DNA from 3 places in the Leptospira saintgironsiae genome. Region 1 is predicted to be linked to each of the others. Evidence: riboswitches for the same ligand, from Rfam matches in the RefSeq annotation. Region 1 holds a riboswitch; each other region holds the start of a gene.
What was found. A riboswitch is a leader RNA that binds a small molecule or an ion and turns the genes downstream of it on or off. The one in region 1 is predicted to bind cobalamin.
Positions count from the first base shown of each region.

Region 2: another riboswitch for cobalamin. It lies ahead of CH362_RS08155 (CbtB domain-containing protein); the one in region 1 lies ahead of CH362_RS11190 (TonB-dependent receptor).
Region 3: another riboswitch for cobalamin. It lies ahead of CH362_RS02580 (hypothetical protein); the one in region 1 lies ahead of CH362_RS11190 (TonB-dependent receptor).

Region 1 is NZ_NPDR01000004.1:206,815-212,254, forward strand. Features, by position in the region: gene CH362_RS11170 (hypothetical protein) at 1-384, shown strand, start outside; gene CH362_RS11175 (CapA family protein) at 470-1,516, shown strand; gene lsa26 (surface adhesion protein Lsa26) at 1,896-2,636, opposite strand; cobalamin riboswitch at 2,998-3,172, shown strand; gene CH362_RS11190 (TonB-dependent receptor) at 3,199-5,301, shown strand; gene CH362_RS11195 (YncE family protein) at 5,303-5,440, shown strand, end outside.
Region 2 is NZ_NPDR01000003.1:116,862-122,301, reverse strand. Features, by position in the region: gene CH362_RS08165 (SDR family NAD(P)-dependent oxidoreductase) at 1-850, shown strand, start outside; gene CH362_RS08160 (isopenicillin N synthase family dioxygenase) at 947-1,969, shown strand; cobalamin riboswitch at 2,074-2,256, shown strand; gene CH362_RS08155 (CbtB domain-containing protein) at 2,397-2,579, shown strand; gene CH362_RS08150 (CbtA family protein) at 2,570-3,385, shown strand; gene CH362_RS08145 (CbiX/SirB N-terminal domain-containing protein) at 3,382-4,572, shown strand; gene CH362_RS08140 (DUF3209 family protein) at 4,582-4,956, shown strand; gene CH362_RS08135 (FAD-dependent oxidoreductase) at 4,965-5,440, shown strand, end outside.
Region 3 is NZ_NPDR01000001.1:560,559-565,998, forward strand. Features, by position in the region: gene CH362_RS02565 (adenosylcobinamide-GDP ribazoletransferase) at 1-141, opposite strand, end outside; gene cobT (nicotinate-nucleotide--dimethylbenzimidazole phosphoribosyltransferase) at 197-1,240, opposite strand; gene CH362_RS02575 (LIC_13355 family lipoprotein) at 1,306-2,145, opposite strand; gene CH362_RS02580 (hypothetical protein) at 2,181-2,702, opposite strand; adenosylcobalamin (AdoCbl) riboswitch at 2,896-3,022, opposite strand; gene CH362_RS02585 (flavin monoamine oxidase family protein) at 3,262-4,602, shown strand; gene CH362_RS02590 (alpha/beta fold hydrolase) at 4,616-5,407, opposite strand.

The DNA of each region.
Region 1 (5,440 bases):
AAGGCGACTGCGGCTCTGTTATCGTTGCTCACAGGGGGAAGTAACTCATTGCTAGTGTTTACTCCACTTGCACTCTCCGTAACCGCGGGCGCAACCGTAACGTATCAAGTAGGTCTTAGAACAATTCCTTCAAATTGGACCAGCAATGATGTGACGGTAGGTTTTGATATAGACGTATCTGCTTGTCCTTCCGGCACTTCTCCAAACTTTTGGCCTTTTACTTTCAGCCCTCCGTACAGTCCTATAACCAATTTAAATTTTAGCACCGTGAATTCGGGATCTTGCGTGGTGCGTTATACCGTGAGTGGAGAAGTGACTTCACAAGTTTCCGGTCTAACGATAGGTGCAGATGCAGGATTGCTACCTTTATTGATCCAGCCCTAACGCCGTTGTAGTAGGTCCATAAGAAGGGACTTTCACCTAAGAAAAACCGCTTTGCCAGGGATAGGGTTTCTAAAATCCTTCCCCTATGTATAGAATCCTTGCATTGTCCTCTCTTTTAGGACTCTCTCTTTTATTTTCCCAATGCCAGCCGATTGAATCTGTAGAACCGGAAACTTTGAAGATCAAAGCGGTGGGAGATTTGGTCATGGGAACCAATTATCCGGAGAATAAACTTCCTTCCGATCCTAGAAACACTTTGTTCTCTCAGGTGGAGCCAAGTTTGAGAGGGGCGGATATACTATTTGCAAATTTCGAAAGTACTCTGACTGATTATCCTCACTGTGCTAAAAATATAAATCGTCCTCTTATATTCGCTTTCAGGACTCCTCCATCATATGCAAAAATCCTAAAGGACGTTGGATTCGATATAGTTTCCATCGCAAATAATCATAGTTTGGATTTTCACCAACAAGGTTTCGAAGATACAGGTAAAAATCTTTCAGAAGCTGGAGTTAGATATACCGGCAAAAAAGGTGCGATCACTTATATGAACGTAAAAGGAATTTCAGTGGCTTGGATCGGATTCAGCCATATGGAAAGCGCTCATAATCATGTGAACCAAATTGAAGAAGGTGTAGCACTCGTAAAAGAAGCTAAGAAAAAAGCGCAATTAGTCTTTATATCAGTTCATGGTGGAGCAGAAGGTGGGCCAGCTTTACACGTAAAAAATGAACAAGAAAGATTTTACGGAGAATATAGAGGAAACCTCGTCGCTCTTTCTCACGCATTAATTGACGCAGGTGCAGACTTATTCATCGGACACGGACCTCATTTACCTAGAGCATTTGAATTGTATAAAGGAAAACTGGTCGCTTATTCTTTAGGAAACTTTTTAGGATATAGAGTATTCTCCACGAAAGGATACGGTGGATATTCTTTGGTCTTAGAAGCAGACTTAGATAAACAAGGGAATTTTATCAAAGGTAAGATCCATCCGTTACAATTAAGCCAAAATGGAATTCCTGCTCCAGATCCAGATGCGAAGACTACAGAACTCATTCAGTCTTTGACGAAATCTGATTTCCCAGGAAAAGGACCTAAAATCCAATCTGACGGAAGCTTCCATCCTTAATTGAAACGAATCCATGTAGGAGCTCCTACAAATTCGACCCCAATTTTTAATTGTAAATTTTACGATTTTATGATATAGGGGAAATGGCTTCTCCCACTAACCCACCTCCTCCACCCTAAGCAGGGTGGGGGCCGTTTTTCAAAATTCATGCTCGATCAAGCTTAGTGCGTTAACTTCAGTTCCATCTCGTTTGACTTTCGTCACCGACTCAGCAAAGCTGGTCGTCTTCTCGCTCCCTATTAGTCGCTGCGAAGGGGTGGGGGCCGCTCCGAAACCTTGTTGGAATTCCAACAATAACACTAATGACCACTCTAAAATAAAAAAGGCCAATATAGGAACTCCTATATCGGCCTTCTTATCAATAAAATCTTAATGTAAATTATTGGGTTTTGCTAGCCGGTTCCAACGCGCCTGCAGGTGCTTTGAAGTTGATCTCATAAATATCATAATGAGAATCTCTCCAACCAGTTACATAAGCTACAGAAACTCCTAAGAAATATCTAAGTCCGAATTTAAGAGTGTTCGTGGCGAATGCCGCAATCTCTTCGTCTGTCACAGAAAATGGGTGAACTTTATTTCTTGTTTCATCCAGATACAATCCTTCCCAGGTTCCTATCGCAGTTCCCTTATATTCTAAACTTAGAATACGTCCAGTAACGGAAAAATTTCTTTTTCCTCCGGACTTACTTTTACTTACGATCTTATCGGGAAGACCTTTCGGTAGGGATTTTTCCTGAAGTTGAGCTCCAACAACTTCGTAATCGGAAGACAATGCAATAGGTTCGAATCTATGGATCCTGTATTGGACCAAAATTTCTTGGTTTAAACTTTTGCTTAAGAAGTTTACCACATCTGCGTTCTCAGGACGTACGCTAAATTCGATCTTTTGTTTTGCTGGAACAAAACATTCGTCCTTCATTTCGTCGCAAGCTTCTGAATCGTTTATAGTATAAACTTCTAAAAGACCTTCGTAAGATTCAAAGATGACCCCTCTACTTTCGAATTGGATCAATTTTGCAACTGTCCAACCCTCGGAATAAGTTCCGGCTGCTGATAAGGATGAGGTAGTTAGAAGAAAGATCCCTAATAGAAGAAATCTTAAGGATGGAATTCGTTTCATTCGAGTTCGGTGCTCCCTGTTGTGTAGGTAGACCCAAAGGGATTCCCTTTAGGTCACGAATTCGAGAATCCTTTCCGGTTTTTATCTTACATCAAGAAAATATTTCTTTTATCTATTGAAAAATCCGCATGTAAGTCCCTCTGTGATCTCGGTGTTCTCCGTGTGAACCAATAAAAACACAAACAAGTTTCGCTCAGAGCCCACGGAGCACACAGAGTTTTCATTTACAAAACCCGCCAGGGATGTATAGGGCGCGAAGCGTCCTGAGCGTATGCGAAGGACGAGGACGTATGTCCGAGCCCGGAGCAGCCCGGTCTTGCGTAAGCAAGAGGCGGCCAAGCCTTTTTCAGATTGCCCCGCCCACTTGGGTTGGGAACCTGGTCTTGCAAGTAGATCGGAAAAGGGAATCCGGTGAAAATCCGGAGCTGTACCCGCAGCTGTAATCGCCTAAACGGTCGGACAAAACCACTGTCGAATGACGGGAAGGGTCCGAATCGGGCGTGAGTCAGAAAACCTATCAGAGCTACTTTCAATTCTCTGGCTTTCGGGAGTTAAGGCCTCAATGCACAAAAGACCCAAACGATTCCGCAAGCTCCTCCATCTAGGGCTCTTTTTATTTTCCGTCCAAATATTCTCCCAAGAGTCCCAGAAGACTGAAACTTCCACAGTAAAAGTGGTAGGAAAGACCAGTTCCAATTCCCAGCCTGAAAATTTCAGAAAGAATCCGACAGGCTTCCAGACTTCAATTAATTTGGACCAATACAATGCACGTTATACGAACCTTCCGGACGTTTTAGAAAGAGAAGCAGGGATCAGGATCAGAAGATACGGTGGTCTCGGTTCTTATTCTACTCTTTCTCTTAGAGGTACGAACCCTAACCAATCTAGGATCTTTATAGACGGAGTTCCTTTTAATAATTCGCAAGGTGGAGAAGTTAACCTCGCAGATCTTCCTTTCGACAATTTACAAAGTATAGAAGTATATCGTAGTGGCGCCCCGGTTGGATTTTCGGGTTCAGCAATAGGTGGAAGTGTAAACTTAGTTACAAGAATTGGATCTGGTCCTCCTAAAACGAGAGTGAATATTGGAGCAGGAAGTTTTAATACAGGGAAAGGTAGCATAACGCATACCGGTACTTATGGCGGAATTGGGACGAGTGTATTTTTATTGGGAGAAAAATCAGACCAAAACTTCTCCTATTTAAACAATCATGGAACCTTGCTTGTAAATCCTCTGGACGATACGATCGATAGAAGAAGGAACGCTCAATATGAGAGAACTTCTGGTATGATCGGTCTAAGTGGTGATATTGGAACTACAAAGATCAAATTTTGGAATGATCTAAATTATAGATTTCATGGGATTCCCGGGCCTGCAAGTAACCAAACACAACAAGTTCATCGCAGATATCTTAGAAATACTTCTTCACTTGGGACAGATACAAAAGGTTTGTTTGATGGACTGCTAAGGCTTGAAACTAGAACTTTTACTTCATTTACGAATGATGATCTATTCGATCCTAAATCTGAATTTTCGAAAGGAACTCCAAACTCGACTGCACATATGGGACAGTCTGGATTCCAAGTCACTCCTACTTTTTATTTATTAGAATATTATCAAATTTTGAAATTCCACGCAGGAGTCGAAAGGGAAACTTTCGAAAGATCCAGGAGTACTCCTCAGAATATAGATCTAAAATATGAGCCAGGAAAGACTCGGACTTATACCACTTTTCAAGTTGAGGATGAGTTTAGATTCCTGGATGGAAAGTTAGTTTTGACTCCGGGAGTTTCTTGGGATTCCTACAGAGACAAATTCCAATCTGACGAACCTTGGTATAGAAAGCAAGATCCTCTTGCTCCTGCTATAAAAACCACTGAGTTTTCGAATCCTAAAACAGGACTTCTTTGGAGGTTTTGGGAGAAAGAAAATTATTCTTTGGAATTCAAATCCAATATCGCAAGGCAATATAGGATCCCAAGTTTTTTGGAATTATTTGGAGAAGTCGGAACAATCATAGCAAACGATTCTCTTAAACCTGAAAGAAGTGAGAATGCCGACGCCGGTTTCACCGGGAAATATAAAAACGGGGAACTCAAATCCAATATTACAATTTCCTATTTTAGAAAAAGGATCAAGGACATGATCCTATTCATTCCGAATTCACAATTTACTTTAAGACCTGAAAATGTAGACTCAGCGAGAATTGATGGAGCGGAGATTTCTCATAAGACTGAATACAAAGGTTGGAAATTTTTATTAGAATATACATACCAAGAGGCGATCAATACTTCTCCTGCACCATATCTGAATGGCAAATATCTCCCACTTAGGCCTAAACACGAGATCTCAGGAACAATCGCATATAGAGGAAAAAGATGGGAACTCGGTTTCGAAGGAGTATATGTAGGGGCTGTCTTCAAAGATAGGACAAATGAATATGTAAATTACCAACCTGCTCGTCAGATTTGGAACGCGTATCTTACTCTTGTATTATATACTTCTCCTGAGGAAGAAGATCCTACCAAAAAAGGAGAAAAGACTCCCAAAGAACTGCTCTTAAGTATAGATCTTAGGAATATGGGAGATAAAAGAGTCGAGGATATTGTAGGATATCCTCTACCGGGAAGAAATTGGTTCATTACCTTAAGCGGGAGGTTTTAATATGAAATTTGTATCACATATCATTCTTTCCTGCTTAGTGATATTCTTTTCCTTCTGTGGAGATATTGAAAGGCCACCTTTATATACTTTATTCTTAACTCCAAATCTTCCCAATAATATCGGAGTAGTAACCACCGAC
Region 2 (5,440 bases), on a different contig from region 1:
ATTCAGCAGATACAAAGGCAAAAAAGTATTTATTACAGGCGGTTCCGCGGGTATAGGCAAAGGAATTGCAATTCAATTAGCGAAGGCAGGAGCAAGTGTAATTGTTTCCGCCAGAGGAAAATCTAACTTAGAAAAAACAGTCCAGGAATTGAAGTCTGTAGGAACTCCAACAGCAGTCTTCGGATTCGCAGTTTTGGATGTTTCCGACAAAAAGGCTCTTGAAAAAGAAGCCAAAAAGGCAATCCAGACTTTAGGAGGATTGGACCTTTTGATCTGTAGCAGTGGTTTTGCAAAAGCGGGAGAAGCTTCCGACCTGGACGACGAAGTTTATAGAAATTTAATGGATGTGAACTTTTTCGGCCATGTGAACAGTGCACTCGCATTTAGTGATCACTTTTCCAAACAAAAAAGTGGAGAGATCGTATTTTTATCCTCTACTCTTGCGTTCTTTTCCATCTATGGATACGGAGCTTATTCAGCGAGTAAGTTCGCGATCGTAGGCTTTGCTCAAGGTTTCAGACAGGAGATGATGCTCCACGGAGTGAAAGTAAAATTGTTCCTTCCTCCTACAACTGACACTCCTGGTTTAGAAAAAGAGAATACTGATAAACCTGAATTGAGTAAGGAAATTGAAATGGGTTCAGCGTTGAATAGAGTGCATTCGATCGATTCAGTAGCAAAGGCAATCTTAAAATGGATCCCGAACAATAAGTTTATTGGATATACTGGCTGGGATTCTTGGCTCCAATATTTCCTATTTAGGCATTTCCCTGAATTCAGTATTAAGCTTACGGATTCTGAATTAAAAGCGGCCCAGTCCAGACTGGATAAGAAAAAACAAAAAGTATAACTATAGCCAAATCCGTTAAATTGACTTTTTATCCGTTAAAACAGAAATAGGCTTGACCGCTACTTCCGGGAGGAAGAAGATTTAGCAGTCATCCTTATGCAAAACAAAAAATGGAACTCTCTGCCTATATTAGATTTTTCTAAATATTCAGGAGCAGTTACTGAGCGTGAAAATTTTCTGGAAGAATTAAGAGAGGTTTCCCGTGAGCTTGGGTTCTTCTACTTAACCGGTCATGGGATCGATACGGAACTTCCCGAACTCCTTCTTAAAAATTCCAGGGAATTTTTTGCATTACCGATAGAGGAAAAATTATCCATCGAGATGATCCACTCTCCTCATTTCAGAGGATATTCTAGGATCGGGGCAGAAAGAACTTTAGGCCTTCCGGATTGGAGAGAACAATTGGATGTAGGGGCTGAACTTTCTCCAGTTTCCGATCCGGATATTTCTCCTCATTGGACGATCTTACAAGGACCGAACCAATGGCCGGATCGACTGCCCGAATTTAAAAAAATCGTTTTAAGATATCAGAAGGAAGTCACAAATCTTGCGATCCGATTGGTGCATGCATTCTCTTCTGCTCTAGGCCAAGAGCCATCTGTTTTTGATCCTATCTTAGGAGCAAAGGCTCACCAATTGATGAAAGTAATCCGTTACCCGGGAAGAGAATCTACGAATAGTGATCAAGGAGTGGGAGCTCATAAGGATGGAGGTTTTGTAACCGTTCTTTTACAAGACGAACAAGCAGGTTTGGAAGTGGAATATGAGAATGGATGGATCCAAGTGCCTCCGATTCCAGGGACCTTTGTGATCAATATTGGAGAACTTTTAGAATTGGCCTCCAACGGTTATTTACGCGCGACAGTACATCGTGCTCTCGTTCCCTCTTCCGGAACGGATCGGATCTCGGTTGGTTTCTTTTATAGCGCGAGATTAGATGCGAATGTTCCTTTATTACATTTGCCGGAACATTTACAGAAAGAAATCAGAGGACTTACACAAGATCCGAATAATCCTTTATTCTATGAAGTTGGAAAAAATTTATTGAAGAGCAGATTCAGATCCCATCCCGATGTCGCACAACGTTACCATTCCAAACTTTTAGATTCTGTTCTTTAGATCGATCTCTCTTACGTCGCCACGATCAGAATGTGTTTCCATATTTTCTGAATTTCATCCTAAAAAAAGATATACAAATAAACGGATCAAAATAGATCCTAAAATCTCAGACTATTTTTGTAGGAACATAGATGATCTCATCTATGGGAAGACGGTGCAATTCCGTCACGGTACCCGCCGCTGTAAGAGGGACAAAAGGCACAAGATGTCACTGGGTGTTAAACCTGGGAAGACGTGCTGAGTAGGATGATCTCGAGTCAGAAAACGCCTTACAAAAATCCTGAAGCTACGTGATCCAGTCTCGGATGTAAGACAATCTCGTAACTAAACTCAATTTTTTTTTCTTCATACGATGCTTTGGCACGATCTCTCGTGTCTTAATATCGTTTATATCTTGTAAGGTGAAGATCTCTTAGGAGGGATTTTTATGCGCTCGATTTCCGTTTCGAAGGATTTTTCCGGAGCCAAGTTATGGCTTAGAGGTTCCGTTCTAGTTTTGGCTGGGTTTCTCGCTTTTTCTACGATCTATGTAGTAGGTCTGGAACCAATGGTGTATTTGCACGATACATTCCATGATATAAGGCATTCTACGGGTTTCCCATGCCATTAAGATCAGGACTTTCTGATCTATTACGGGCCGGAATATTCTCTGGCCTGGTGTCTGGACTTGTTTTAGGGATCCTGGTTTGTGTTTGGAATCTTCCGTTAATTTTAGAAGCGGAGAAGTTTGAATCCAAATCTGTATCTGAAAATTCTAATATAAGCCATATACATACTCATTCTCACACGCATGGAAAAACTCATTCTCATACAAAGGCTGAATCTAACTTTAGTGAAGAAGCTGAGAATGATAAACTTTGGCAAAAAAGAAATTTTGGAACGTTAGTCGGCTCCATTTTATTAGGAATTTCTTTTGGAGTCCTCGTCTCACTTTGGGTAATCTTCTTCCCTCCAAGCAGATTTATAGAAGGCCCTTCCCTATACAAAGCAATCACCCTAAGTATTTTATTTACGACAGGTGGATTTTTAATATTTTTCGGGATCCCATTTTTGGGGCTTCCCCCTGAATTACCAGGAAGAGTCTCCGGTTCATATGATTATCCTGAAAGACAGGCTTGGTGGTACATCTGCGTTGGTTCCAGTTTAGTAGGAGTTTTAGGATTTAGGGTAGTTCTCTCTTATTTAAAAATTCATAATCTATTGAAGTGGTCTTTCGCCTTAATAACAGTTATATTTTTTGTAGCTCTTCCTTTCTATCTTGGAGTACCTAAAATTTCGGAAGACTTTGCTGCCCCGAAAGAATTGAGGATAAAATTCGAGTATGTGACCTTACTCACAAATCTGATCTTCTGGTTTTTATTATCTTCTTTATTTTTCCTATTTTGGAAACCAAGGCAGGTATTGGGGTTCAAATGAAGCCTAAAATTGCGGTTTTGGTACTAGGCCATGGGAGTAGAGAAGAAAATTCCAATTTGGAATTCGTTTCTCTAGTTAAGGCCTATTCACTTACCCGCCCAGATCTGAAAATTTTTCACGCTTATGTGGAACTTGCAAAGCCGGATCTGGAAACTGCATTAAGAGAAATTTCAGAAGAATATTCTAATATTATAATATTCCCTCTTTTTCTATATACTTCCGGTCATATAAAAAATGATATTCCAATCGTTCTTGATAGGATCAAATCCGAATTTCCGGATCATTCTTTTAAGATAACAAATAGTTTAGGTATCCATTCTAAGATGGTATCCTTACTCAGAAAACGTGCTGAAGAATTTTTACCTCTAAACAAAGAACAATCTTCCAAAACCGGAGTGATCATTGTAAACAGAGGTTCTTCCGATCCGGATGCGAATGGTGACTTTTATAAAACAGTTCGTTTATTCCAAGAAGGAAATCATTTCTCCTTTGTTCTTCCTTCGTTTATAGGGATCACCAGCCCTCTTCTTCCCGAAACCTTAGAGATGGCCTCTAAGTTGAGACCGGAAAAACTTCTGGTGGTCCCCTACTTTTTATTTGGAGGAAAATTGATCCAAAAAATTTCCTCTTTAGTACAAAACTTCTCTGAAAAATTTCCTTGGATCAAAACAGAACTTACCTCTTACCTTGGACCTGATCCAGAACTTTTCTCAGTCATGAATGAAAGGATACAAGATTGTATCTCTGGAAAATTTTCTCTTCCTTGTGATACCTGCGAATACAGAGCACAACTTCCTGGCCTTTCTAAAAAAGTGGGAGGATTAAAAGCTCTTCTTTGGAGTATCCGTCATCTGGAAACTCATAACCAAGCTGCTCCTCATCTATTCCCTCATCGTAATTTACAAAAACATATATTTGTTTGTGAGAATATAGACTGCGCAAGCAAAGGAAGTTCTGCATTAGTCGCACGGATGAGATCCATCTTAAAATTACAAGGAAGGCATTTAGATTTCAAAATTTCTCGCTCTTCCTGCATGGGAAGATGCGGAGAAGGTCCGGTAGTTGTAGTTTATCCAGATGGAGTTTGGTACCAAAAAGTAAGTGTAGAAGATGCGGACGATCTGGTTTCAGAACATCTACTGCAAGATAGACTCGTTTCTCGTTTAGTAGATAATATTATGCAATAGGAATATAATATGGCATGTCATGAAATTGCAGCTTTAAGATTAGGAATGATGAATGTTCTTGGTATCAAGGACGAATCAGTCATCCAACATGAAAAAAATGAAATAGGAACCGAAGCACTCTCTTCTCCCGGGCCGATCCAGTCGTTGACAACTGCAAATAATTTCGATGATCTCATCAAATTTTTTGAAGCAAGTTTAGTAGATTTAGAACAAACAATCTCAAAACTTCCTGCCGGAGATCCTAAATCGGGATATTACACTTCTCTATTGATACTTACAAAAAAAGTAGAATTGGATCTCAAAAATTCCGCCAAATCATTCCAAACCTTATATCTAGATTTAGAAGAGATGCATGATTTCGTGCATGAGATCTACCCTTCTTAGGAGGAACATTGAGCCAAAAACTTCTTAAGTTAATACATAAGGAAAATTTAAACCTTTCCTCGGATCTATATCAATTCGAAAGATCGGATGGTTTTCCTTTCGAGTTTGTAGGAGGACAATACGTTATACTTAATGTCGGAAACGATAATGAGGGGAAGCCTATCAAAAGGGCTTATTCTATTTTGTCTTCCGATTCCAAAACGAATTCTTTTCAAATTTGTGTAAAACGTTTAGGGACCGGAAAAGCATCCAGCATTCTACCTGAATTAAAATTAGGAGAAGAATTGGAATATTCTGGTCCTTGGGGAAAATTTGTAGGAGATCCTACATGGCCTTCTCCAGGTTTCTCTCTCGTTCTTGCAACGGACACAGGCATCACTACTCTTGCAGGACTTCTTCTTTCCAAAAAATTCTCGGGTCGTTTAGACAGCACAATAACAGTTTGGCTCAAAACAAAAGAAGAAGATTTTCTTTCTGAAAATAA
Region 3 (5,440 bases), on a different contig from region 1:
CCATCCTACTAATGGAAAATATCTGGAAGAAGAATTGAGATATTCGTCTGAATGTTCCACCCAAGATGGAACGATGATACGAGTATTATAACGTACGGAGGAAAGAAAAATGATCAGTTCTTTGCGGATAAATCCAAACATGCAAAGACGAATTTATTCGTTCCTCCGATTCGGGCAGCGAGAATTTGATCTGAATTTAGTCTTTTTTTTCAGAAACACCTGCGGATTCGAAGCTTGCCATTTCTCTTAAGAATGCCAATGCGGATTCTAAGATAGGGTAGGCAAGTGCGCATCCAGTTCCTTCTCCCAAACGAAGTCCTAAGTCCAAGATTGGATCTGCATCAAAAAATTCCAGGATCAGTTTGTGGCCTTGTTCAGAAGATTTATGAGCGAAGACAGCGTTACGAACGATCTTAGGTTCAATTCTAGAAGCAGTTAAGAATGCAGAACTTGCGATAAAGCCATCCACAAGGATCAAACGATTTTCTTTATAAGAAGAAAGCATCGCTCCGCATATCATTGCGATCTCGAAACCTCCAAACTTGGCAAGAACTTCAATCGGGTCTTTTGGATTTACTGGGTGTTTTGCCCTACATTCTGCTAGGATCTTTTTTTTACGTTCTAAGGATTGATCATCCAGACCTGTTCCTCTTCCGGTAAGATCTTCTGCAGACCGATCTAAAAATACGGAGGCAAGTAGTGAAGCACTGGATGTGTTTCCGATCCCCATTTCTCCAAAGCCGATCACATTACAATCTTTTGGGACTTTGGTGGTTGCGATCTCTTCACCGATACGAATTGCTTCTTCACATTCTTCTCTTGTCATTGCTGGTTCGTTTAGAATGTTTCTGGTTCCAGCTGCTATCTTTGCAGGTATGAAATCAGGATGAGATTGTTCGAAGTTTCCTGAAACTCCAGAATCTACTACTAATAGTTTGATCCCATGTTGTTTGCAGAATACATTGATCGCTGCTCCTCCATTCAAAAAGTTTAATACCATTTGGTAAGTAACTTCTTTTGGAAAGGCGGACACTCCTGAGTCAGCAAGTCCATGATCTCCTGCAAATACTAATAAATGAGGATTTGATAAAACTGGATCTATTGTGTTTTGGATCGTACCGATACGATAAGCAAGGTCTTCTAATTTTCCCAAGGCGCCTAATGGTTTAGTCTTGGTATCTATTTTATTACGTAAATGTTTGTCTAAGTCCAATTGGTGTACTTCTTTTGGGCGGATCATATTGTTTTCACTTTTAAAAATTTCAAATTATCAAACTGAAATAAGATTTTTATTTCAGTTATAGGTTAGGGAGTTACGGATTTCGCGATGACCCCGTCGATATCAGGACCTCCATCGAAACTTCCTGCAGGACTTGGAAATGTAGATTGTCCTTTCGCATTTAATAGTTTAATAAACTTAAATCCGTTCGTTTGTAGATTAGAAAGAACTGTAGAGTCGCATCCATTTGCAAATCGAGCATCTAATGATAGATCATCCAAATCGAATGAATCTCCGCCTGCATTTGCAACAAATGGGTCGGGAAAAATTTCCGCAGGAGTAAGAGGATGAGTAAGCATATTCCAAAGAACAGGATTTGCTCCTCCAAATCGGATCCAATCTGTAGGATCTAAACTCGCAGGACTCGCTGCTCCAGTATATTGAGGATTGAACCCGCAATAATTTGTTCCATCTAAGCTCACTTCTACAATTACAGGTTCTATGAAATAATTGATAGAACCTTGCTGCTGGAAACCATTCTCGAAAACGATAAAGTCAACGCCAGTACCGTTAGTTACAGTTGCTCCATTCCAAGAAAGGATCAGGAAATTATTCGGATCTGCAGAACCCATAGTATAAACATCTATACCACCTGAGTTTTGCCCTCCTCCACAAACTCCGTTGATCGCTTTTTCGGGATCTTTGTATCGGATGCTCGGATTATTACCTGGCGCGCTAACTACAGTATTTGCTAAAAGATAATCAGGATCTATAGTTCCCGGAGGACAATTTTCAGAAGTCGAAATAGAATTTTGTCCGGTCAATAATAACCCTGTTAAGTCAGTGCTGGCTCCGGAGCCGTCACAACCTATGAGAAAGAAAACAATAGACATTCCCAAAAATGCAAATTTGCTTATTTGTTTCATATGTTGTGACTCTCCTTTAAAGTTTTAGCAACTGATTATGGAATCATGTAATTCCAACCAAATCCGCCGCATCCGGAGGATTTGAAGTTAGAAGGATCAGTAGTAGTAGAGTCGCTTTTTGCTTCTGCCAAAGTATTTTTTCCGAAGACTGCTTGGCAATATTCGAAACAACGACTCGCGCTAGAAGGGCAAGAATTACTGTGAATTGCGGTCCAATCAATTCTTCCGTATTTGTTTGGATTGAAAGAATCATCTGCAGATGCGCGGTAATATAGTTTTCTATTTGCGTTATCAACTTCTACTATAGTTAACTTTTGGCCGCCTTGTTCGATCCAAGATTGAGCAGTGATAGATGCATTACCGAAAACTCCTCCATCGGATCCTCCGGTATAAAAGCCAACTTGCCAAGAACCGCCAACTTCTATGTAATTAGCTTGTACTAATGCGGTGATGATCGCGCTATTATCCGAGTCTGACTTTTCTGTTTCGAAACAAGCGGTGTTGATTAATGATAAAGCGAATAGAAGGATTATCGCTTTTGTCCTGAATTTTCTCATTTTTCTCTCCTGATTTCTGCCGGATGTCGCAGAAAAAGAAAATATAAGCAAGATAACGTTAGTCGATCATTGACCTTTTAAAGATCCGAACGATTATGTATTTGCGTTGGTTTCTTTTTCCGTTCGAGAGCCCCGACATTTTAACTTTCGGGGCCCCATCGCAGAAAGCGCGGATGCGCTAAAGAGCGAGATTTACGATACCCCCCAACCTCGAGGTTAAAGTATCGCGGGGAAGATCTGGCTTATTCCGTTTAAAACGGACATCACAGTTGCGGGTCAGCGCGGGATTTTTACCCGACTTCCTCCCTGAAAGCGTAATTCCAGGTTTTGGTTTAGCACTTCCGCTGGCAAGGGAAAAAGTATAAGGATACGAAAGTCATCTATTCCTTGCAATATCTGAATAAATCGGCGATATTCAATGTGTAAGAACCATTAGAAAGGATTCGGTACATAATTTCATATCGATGAGACATTCTATTCTGCAAAAAATTCGGGAAAGATCTTTCATAGACCGAAAATAAAAGAGAGAGTTCTAATAAAACTTTCAAAGAGGAATCCGATGAAAATTACCCGATCCACTTTTCTGAAAGCCGGAATTTTAAGTACCGCAGCTTTGTTAGGAAGTCGTAAGGGAAATTTATTCGCTCAGAATACAAACTCTGGAAAAAAAGTAATCGTACTTGGCGGTGGACTTTCTGGACTTTATTCAGCATACATCTTAGGAAAAACAGGAAGTAAAGTAACTCTTATAGAAGCCACAGATAGAGTTGGAGGAAGAGTTAGATCTATACAAGATCCTTCTGGTCATGTTGTGGATTTAGGAGCGGAATGGGTTTCTTCTGAAGATAAAACGGTTCGCAGTTTAGTTAGGGAATTAGGATTAAAATTACAATCTTCTCCTTTGGTTCCTGATCTATTTTTGGGGACTTATAAGAAGGCTGGGACCTGGGAACTTTCTACTAAATCACAGGAGATATTAAGCAAATTAGTATCACAAAATTCTAAATTAGATACTGCGCAACAACAAGCATTAGATCGAATCAGCATTTATAATTATCTAGTCTACCAAGGAGTTAGTCCAGAAGATCTAACTTTACTTGGTCATAAACTTTCTCTTCATTATGGGGATAGTATCCGAGTTCTGTCCGCTGAAAAAGTTTTAAGTGATCTTGCACAATTTCCTCAAAGAAATAGCAAGATAGAAGGTGGGATGGAAAACATTGCCAAGACCTTGGTGATGAATATAGAAAACACAGAGTTCGTTTTTTCAGATCCAGTTCTTTCTGTAGACCAAGATTCCACTGGAGTTACTGTAACTACTGCTTCTGGAAGAAAATTTAACGGTTCTACTTGTATCTGTACTTTACCTGCAAACCAAATCTCTAATGTAAAATGGAATCCAGGCCTGGACAAAGAAAAACTTCTGGCAGCATTAAGAGTTCGTTATTCTCAAATTTATAAATTATTTTTGGTACTAAAAGAATCTCCTTGGGAATCTTCTCCTTTTGCAGTTCATTCTGATGCTGCTGCTCAATTCTTATATGATGCGGGCACCAAGTCTGATACTTCAGATAAGGTTTTAGGAGTGATTGCAAATGGGGACAGATTTTCTGTATTCGATTCTGCCAACCAAGACCAAAAGGTAGAATATATTCGTCTTACTCTGGAACGTCTTGGTTTGAAGAAGGATTTACAAATCCAAAGATTCTATTTTACGGAACCTAAAAAAGATTACGTTCCGAATGGGATTGCCGAGTTTCCTCCGGGAAGTTTTGGATCGGAGATCATTCTAAGAAAACCATTTGATCGTATCTTCTTTGCGGGAGAACATACTGGAGAAATTACTGGAACAGTAGAAGCCGCCTTGAGCTCTGCGATCAAAGCGGTGAATCTGGTTTAATAAGAGAGTCATCTTAAAAGTTTATAATCGAATCTAAACTGTTCGTTTTTGCTTCGATCCAACTAGTTGCATCCAGTAGAATTTTTTCGATCCCATCCTCTGTTATCGCCCAATGAGAAAGTTTCGGATATAATTTCATTATCGAATTAGTATATTTGGATGCGATCTTTCTGCCGATCCTGGGAGGAGTTACTCTATCTTTTCCGGTTGTCGCAACAAACACAGGACACTGGACTTTTTCGAAGTTTACTCGAGTGGGTTGAGAGTAGGTTAGGAAAGGCAGGAAAGTCTGGAATGCAATTTTGCCAGACTCAGGAACGTAAGTTGGGTAGAGTTCGTTTTGTTTAGATTCGCTTAGAGTATTATAAATTCCATATGCGAATTTGTTCTTACTTAAGAGATTCGTTCTCTTCCAAAAAAGAGGAGTTCTTAGAATGTCCCAAATTGTTTTTAGGCCCGTCCAGGAAAGCCCACTAATTTGTTTGGGTTGTACTGGAGTGATTAATATCAAAGCCTTTGCATTGACTCGGGTGGCCAGAAGTTGTGCGAGCAGCCCTCCTAACGAATGGCCTAATAATATAGGTTCTTTCCAACCTAATTGGTTCAATGTATTCTCTAAAAAATCTAAGTAATCCGAAATTCCTAATTTGGAAAGCTTTTGTAAATCTACCCCTGGCTCATGCATCGGTAGGTCAATGGATTTGCAAATATAACCTTCCTTCTCTAAAAATTCATGTACTTGCGATAAATGTATTCCTCTGCACCACATTCCGTGGATGAGAAGTATGTTTCCTTTCGTTTGCATTTTCTTTCTCCTAAGAAAGAAATATAGCTTGGA